DNA from 2 places in the Microbacterium sp. CGR2 genome. Region 2 is predicted to be linked to the other one. Evidence: predicted binding sites of a transcription regulator. Region 2 holds the regulator's gene; the other holds the start of a gene.
The links. The regulator LexA, encoded in region 2, represses DNA repair genes until DNA is damaged. The targets are predictions, from matches to a motif close to TCGAACANNTGTTCGA.

Region 1 (3,408 bases), on a different contig from region 2:
GCGGAGGTCGGCATCTCCACCACAGGTGTCGCGGGTCCGGGCGCGACCGACGGTCACCCCGTCGGCACCGTTCACGTCGGCATCGTGACGCCGGGTGGCGCGCGAACGGAGGCGTTCCACTTCACGGGAGACCGCAGCGAGATCCGGCAGCAGTCCGTGCGCGGCGTGCTTGACGTGCTGCTCCGAGTGCTTGAGGAATAGTCACGTGTCCGTCGCGGTTGTCTTCACTGTGCTCACATTCAAACCACAGAGTGCCGGGGTAGATTCTGTGCATGCCAGGAGGGCTAGACTGGTTCCCTCGATGGGGGAGACCCCAGGGGAACGATTGGGGAGGAGGTTCCGATGATTCTTGTAAGACAGGAAATCGGCGATGTGCTGAGGGACTTCCGCCTGCGTAAGGGGCGCACGCTCCGACAGGTCGCCAGCAAGGCCTCCGTGGCACTCGGCTACCTCAGTGAGGTGGAGCGAGGTCAGAAGGAAGCCTCGAGCGAGATCCTCGCTTCGGTCGCTGACGCACTCGATGTCCCCATCTCCACGATCATGCGCGAAGTCGGCGATCGTATCTCCGTGCTCGAAGGCATTCAGGTCTTCCCGGATGTCGTTCCCGACGACTTGGTCGCGTCGATCGAGCCTGAACTCTCGCTGCACTGACGTTCGAACAGTTCGGTACAGAGCATGCGTCGTAGCGAATTTCTACGCGCCGTCGACACGGAGTTCCAGGCTCGTGCCACGTCGCTGATCAATGATCTCGTTCTCGGCGGCCTGGGCGGTCGAACTGCGGCGGAGGCCCTCACAGACGGCACTCCACCGCGCGAGATCTGGCTGGCGCTGTGCGTCGAGATGGACGTGCCCGACAATCGGCGTCATGGCGTAGGCCGACAGGAGCCAAAGCGTCGCTCGGGTGTGGCCTGACGCCTTCGAGCGATTTCGCAGTCCGACTCGCCGATGATGGCGTGTCGTCGAAGATCTGTTCGAAACGGGCGTAGTCTGCTGCACAAGCGGTTCACGTGACGTGTTCTCCACGGTTGAAGGTTTCGCCCACCCAATGTCGGTGGTTCCTTCTACGGTGAATAACAGGCCACAGAGCCACACGCCTTGTCGGAGAGTTGCCCCCAATCGGGAGCGCCGCGGCAGCCTACAGGCGGCACCACGCGAGCATAAGGAGCAGACCATGCCATCACCCGCCGACCGCGAGAAGTCCCTCGAAACCGCCCTCGCCCAGATCGACCGTCAGTTCGGCAAGGGCTCCGTCATGCGGCTGGGCAGCGACGAGCGCGCGCCCGTGGCAGTGATCCCCACCGGCTCCATCGCCCTCGACGTCGCTCTCGGGGTCGGAGGCCTGCCGCGAGGCCGCATCGTTGAGATCTACGGACCTGAGTCGTCCGGTAAGACCACGCTCACGCTGCACGCCATCGCGAACGCGCAGCGTGCCGGCGGTATCGCCGCCTTCATCGATGCGGAGCACGCGCTCGACCCCGACTATGCGGCGAAGCTCGGCGTCGACATCGATGCTCTTCTCGTCTCTCAGCCCGACACCGGTGAACAGGCCCTCGAAATCGCCGACATGCTCGTTCGATCCGGGGCCATCGACCTCATCGTCATCGACTCCGTGGCGGCCCTCGTTCCCCGTGCCGAAATCGAAGGCGAGATGGGCGACTCCCATGTGGGCCTCCAGGCGCGGCTCATGTCGCAGGCCCTGCGAAAGCTGACGGGTGGTCTGAATCAGACCAACACCACGATGATCTTCATCAACCAGCTTCGCGAGAAGATCGGCGTCTTCTTCGGATCGCCCGAGACCACCGCCGGAGGTAAGGCCCTGAAGTTCTACGCATCGGTCCGAATGGACATTCGTCGTATCGAGACGTTGAAAGACGGCACGGACGCGGTCGGAAACCGCACCAGGGTCAAGGTCGTGAAGAACAAGATGGCGCCGCCGTTCAAGCAGGCCGAGTTCGACATCCTCTACGGAATCGGCATTTCGCGTGAAGGCAGCCTCATCGACTTCGGCGTCGAGCACGCCATCGTGAAGAAGTCGGGATCCTGGTACACCTACGACGGAGACCAGCTGGGGCAGGGCAAGGAGAACGCTCGCAACTTCCTGATCAACAATCCCGATATCGCACTTGCGATCGAGACTCAGATCAAGCAGAAGCTCGGCATCGGCGGGCAGGCGGCAGCACCTGCGGCCACTGATGAGCTCGCCGAGCGCCGACCGGCCTGATGAACGACGCGAATGGGGGCGGTTCTGAGCGGATCGCCCCCATCATTCCCCTCTTCGGCTCGAGGACGACGGCCTCTCCTGGGGCGCACGCAGCGAAACCATCGGTCTCTGACGACGCGATCAATCCTGAGGGCGACGGTGCCGCAGCAGATGCCGGCACTCCCAGTGAACGGCATCCCGCACGCGGAGCAGCCGCGCGAATGGCGGCGTCGCAGCAGCCTGAGCCGGAGCGTTCCGCGCCGCGGCTGCGAGCACTGAGCGACCCGCACGAGACGTCAGCCGGATCCGACGATGTTCGATCTCCCGAGCAAGTCCGTGCGACGGCAGAAGAGTCCTTGCTCCGCAAGCTCCGATCGAAGTCGCTCTCGATCGCCGAGGCGCGCCTGGTCCTCCGGGGGCACGACCTCGACGCCGCACAGATCGACGACGTCATCGACGACTTCCTCCGGCGCCGGTACCTCGACGACGCGATCCTCGCCAGCGCGCTGGTGACCTCGGGCGTCGAGCGAAAGGGGCAAGGGAGGGTCGCGCTCTCGCGGTCGCTGTCCCAGCGGGGAATCCCTCGCGATGTCATCGACGCGGCGCTCGACGAATTGCCTGACGACGATGCAGAGCGTGCACTCGACTTCGCGCGGACCAAGGCGCGATCGATGGGCAGACTCGACAACGACACGGCCTTGCGGCGCCTCGTCGGTCAGCTGGCTCGACGGGGCTACAACGGTGGGGTCGCGATGAACGCGGCCAAAACGGCGCTTCGTGAGATCGGATCCGGCGGATCACCCTCCGGAGTTCGGTTCGTCGATTCTGACTGAGCCACTCGGCGTCCGCATCCGCAAGCGCTCGTAGAATGGGGTGATCATGACTATCCCGCGCAGTGAACCGACGATCATCAGTGCGTCCTCGGCGGCAATCGACATCGACGGCCGACAGCGATCCTACGAAGTGCGAACCTTCGGGTGCCAGATGAACGTTCACGACTCTGAGCGTCTGTCCGGCTCGCTCGAAAGCGCCGGCTACATCCGTGCTTCCGCGGGTGACGAAGCCGATGTCGTGATCATCAACACGTGCGCGGTACGCGACAATGCGGCGGGCAAGCTCTACGGCACGCTCGGGCACCTCGCGTCGGTGAAACGCCGCAAAGAGGGTATGCAGATCGCCGTCGGTGGCTGCCTCGCGCAGATGGACAA
Region 2 (3,408 bases):
TCCGCCGCGAGGTCGCGAGCGTCGTGTCGCTTCAGGAAGAGCTCGGTCTGGACGTGCTCGTGCACGGCGAGCCGGAGCGCAACGACATGGTTCAGTACTTCGCGGAGAACCTCGACGGTTTCGCCGTGACGGAGAACGGCTGGGTCCAGTCCTACGGGTCCAGGGCGACACGGCCGTCGATCCTGTGGGGGGATGTCTCCCGGCCCGCGCCGATCACGGTGGCCTGGTCCAGCTACGCCCAGTCGTTGACCACGAAGCACATGAAGGGGATGCTCACGGGGCCGGTGACGATCCTCGCCTGGTCGTTCGTGCGCGACGACCAGCCGCTGGGGGAGACCGCGAACCAGGTCGCTCTCGCGCTTCGCGAGGAGATCGGCGACCTCGAGGCGGCAGGCATCGAGGTCATCCAGGTCGACGAGCCCGCGCTGCGCGAGCTGCTGCCCCTGAAGAAGGCCGATCAGGCCGCGTACCTCGACTGGTCTGTCGGCTCCTTCCGCCTGGCCACGGGTGGCGCGGCGGCCGGTACTCAGGTGCACACGCACCTCTGTTATTCCGAGTTCGGTGTCGTCATCGACGCCATCCGGGCGCTGGATGCCGACGTGACGTCGATCGAGGCGGCGCGCAGTCGCATGGAGGTCGTCGCGGACATCGCCGAATCGGGGTTCGATCACGGGATCGGCCCCGGGGTCTACGACATCCACTCGCCCCGGGTGCCGACGGTCGACGAGGTCGAGTCGCTGCTGCGTCGCGCGGTCGAGGAGATTCCGACGCGCCAGCTCTGGGTGAACCCGGACTGCGGCCTGAAGACCCGCGGCTACGACGAGACCACTGCGTCCCTGCGCAACATCGTGGAGGCCACCCGCCGCGTCCGCGCAGACGTCTCTGTGAGCGTATGACCGTGTGAGCGCGACTTCTGCGGCCTCGGCGGCACCGACGGCGGCCGGCATCGCGACCTGAGGCCGTAGACGTCGGCGATGGCCGCAGAAGTTCGCGCCCGCCAGCCCATCGTGTGCGTGTGGGGATCAGACGGCGCGGAGCACCGCGACCACCTTGCCGAGGACGATCGCCTCGTCGCCGAGGATCGGCTCGAACGCGGAGTTCCGGGGGAGCAGCCAGGTGTGGCCGTCGCGGCGTCGGAACGTCTTGACGGTCGCATCGCCGTCGAGCATCGCGGCAACGATCTCGCCGTTCTCCGCAGTGTTCTGCGAGCGGATGACCACCCAGTCGCCATCGCAGATCGCGGCGTCGATCATCGACTCGCCGGAAACTTTGAGCATGAACAGGTCGCCCTTGCCCACCAGTTGCCGCGGGAGCGGGAAGATCTCTTCGACGTGCTGGTCGGCCGTGATGGGCACGCCTGCGGCTATCCGGCCGACGAGTGGGACGAGAGCCGCGTCGCCCACTGGGGTGGCCACATCTGCGGGGTTCTCCGCGCTGGTGCCGGGCAGGTCGATGAGCACCTCCATCGCGCGGGTCTTGCCGGGATCGCGGCGGAGGTAACCGCTGAGTTCGAGTTGACCGAGCTGGTGGGTCACGCTGGAAAGGGACTTGAGCCCGACCGCGTCACCGATCTCGCGCATGCTCGGCGGGTAGCCGTGATGCGCGATGGAGGTCTGGATGACCTCGAGGATGGCCATCTGCTTCGGGCTGAGGCTCTTCCGCCGACGCGTCCGAGGGGCCTCCTGCTCCGGGGCTGAGTTCTCGCTCATGGTGCTCCTTCAGTGCGAAGTCCGACGTTCCTCTTCGAATGTCGGAGGCCCGTGGTGGGGTGTTGTTATCGAAACCGTATCCGAGAATCGCGCCGATCTGGAAGATCTGTTCGAGCGTGTCGGCAGATTCCCGGCCTCGATTTCGAAGAACAGTTGACAGATGTTCGAACTCGAAGATATCTTCGGTACGTAGCTTCGCATTCCCGGCTCCCGGCCGAGTCGCGAATGCGAACGCTACGCCAACTTCACCGCCGACCTGAGGGCCGGAGGAAAGGCAAGGAGCCCGACATGAGCAGCATCACCTTCAGCAACGCAGCAGTCGTCCACGCGCCCTCGGCCACGCGGATTCGATTGACGGCACGCGGTCGCGGTGTCCTGCTCGCACTCGCTGCGGTGCCGCTGGCTGTGGGTATCGCCTTCGCCGCGATCAGCGGTGGCAGCGCCATCGCCTCGGGCGGCGACGCCTCGGCTGTCAGCGGTAGCAGCGCCGACTTCGTGACGGTGACGGTGATGCCCGGTGACACGCTGTGGTCGATCGCCAGCTCGATCGCCCCGGCCGCCGACCCGCGCGATGTCATCGGCGAGATCACTCGCCTCAATCTGCTCCCGACCGGCCAGCTCCAGATCGGTCAGGAACTGGCGATCCCCGCGCAATACTCGAGCTGACTCCGGTCGGCGATCCACCCCCGGCGCGCCCTTAACATGGGAAGGGTGACCTCTTCACTCGATGCCCTCCCGTTGCGCGACGATTTGCGGGGCTTGACGCCCTATGGTGCTCCACAAGCGCCGCTGCCGATCGCGCTGAACGTCAACGAGAACACGCACCCGGTTCCGGATGCCGTGGCGAGCGACATTCTCGATGACATCGCCGTCGCTCTACGAGACGTGAACCGATACCCGGATCGGGAGTTCACCACACTGCGTGAGGGATTCGCCGACTATCTCGGTCATGGCCTCACCGCGGAACAGATCTGGGCAGGCAACGGATCCAACGAGGTGCTCCAGCACATCCTTCAGGCTTTCGGCGGCCCTGGGCGCACGGCTTTCGGATTCGCACCGACGTATTCGATGTACCCGCTGATCGCTCAGGGCACCGGGGCGCGATGGGTGCCCGGGACCCGCGAGCCCGATTACACGATCTCGCCGGAAGACGCTGCGGCGCAGGTCCGTGACACCGACCCCGACGTGATTCTGCTCTGCTCGCCGAACAATCCCACGGGCACACCCTTCGGCCTCGACGTCGTGGAAGCGGTGTACGAGGCTTCCCGGGGAGTCGTGGTCGTCGATGAGGCGTATCAGGAGTTCGCGCCGCGCGAAGCGGCAAGCGCGCTGACCCTGCTCGACGGGCGCCCCCGGCTCGCGGTGTCGCGCACGATGAGCAAGGCGTTCGCGTTCGCGGGTGCGCGCGTCGGATATCTGGCGGCGGATCCCGCTTTCATCGATGCGCTGCGCCTGGTGCGGCTGCCCTACCACCTCAGTGCGCTGACCCAGGCAGCCGCCGTCGCGGCGCTGCGCAATGCCGACGTGATGCTCGGCATGGTCGACGAGATCGTCGAGCAGCGCGACCGGATCACAGCGACGCTCGAGGCCCTGGGGTACACGCCCCACGAGTCCTGGTCGAATTTCGTGCTGTTCGGAGGCGTGAACGACCCGCGCGCAACGTGGCAGCGCCTCTACGAACGCGGCATCCTGATTCGCG

Region 1: recA (recombinase RecA) is a predicted target of LexA. The motif match lies at 960-975, and genes of this name have one in related genera.

What each region holds. Positions count from the first base shown of each region.
Region 1 covers NZ_RBHX01000001.1:2,589,684-2,593,091, forward strand. Annotated here, with positions in the region: gene D7252_RS12870 (CinA family protein) at 1-201, shown strand, start outside; gene D7252_RS12875 (helix-turn-helix domain-containing protein) at 343-651, shown strand; gene D7252_RS12880 (DUF3046 domain-containing protein) at 676-912, shown strand; gene recA (recombinase RecA) at 1,172-2,221, shown strand; gene D7252_RS12890 (regulatory protein RecX) at 2,221-3,033, shown strand; gene miaB (tRNA (N6-isopentenyl adenosine(37)-C2)-methylthiotransferase MiaB) at 3,080-3,408, shown strand, end outside.
Region 2 covers NZ_RBHX01000002.1:31,555-34,962, reverse strand. Annotated here, with positions in the region: gene metE (5-methyltetrahydropteroyltriglutamate--homocysteine S-methyltransferase) at 1-896, shown strand, start outside; gene lexA (transcriptional repressor LexA) at 1,023-1,709, opposite strand; gene D7252_RS18585 (LysM peptidoglycan-binding domain-containing protein) at 1,998-2,375, shown strand; gene D7252_RS18580 (histidinol-phosphate transaminase) at 2,412-3,408, shown strand, end outside.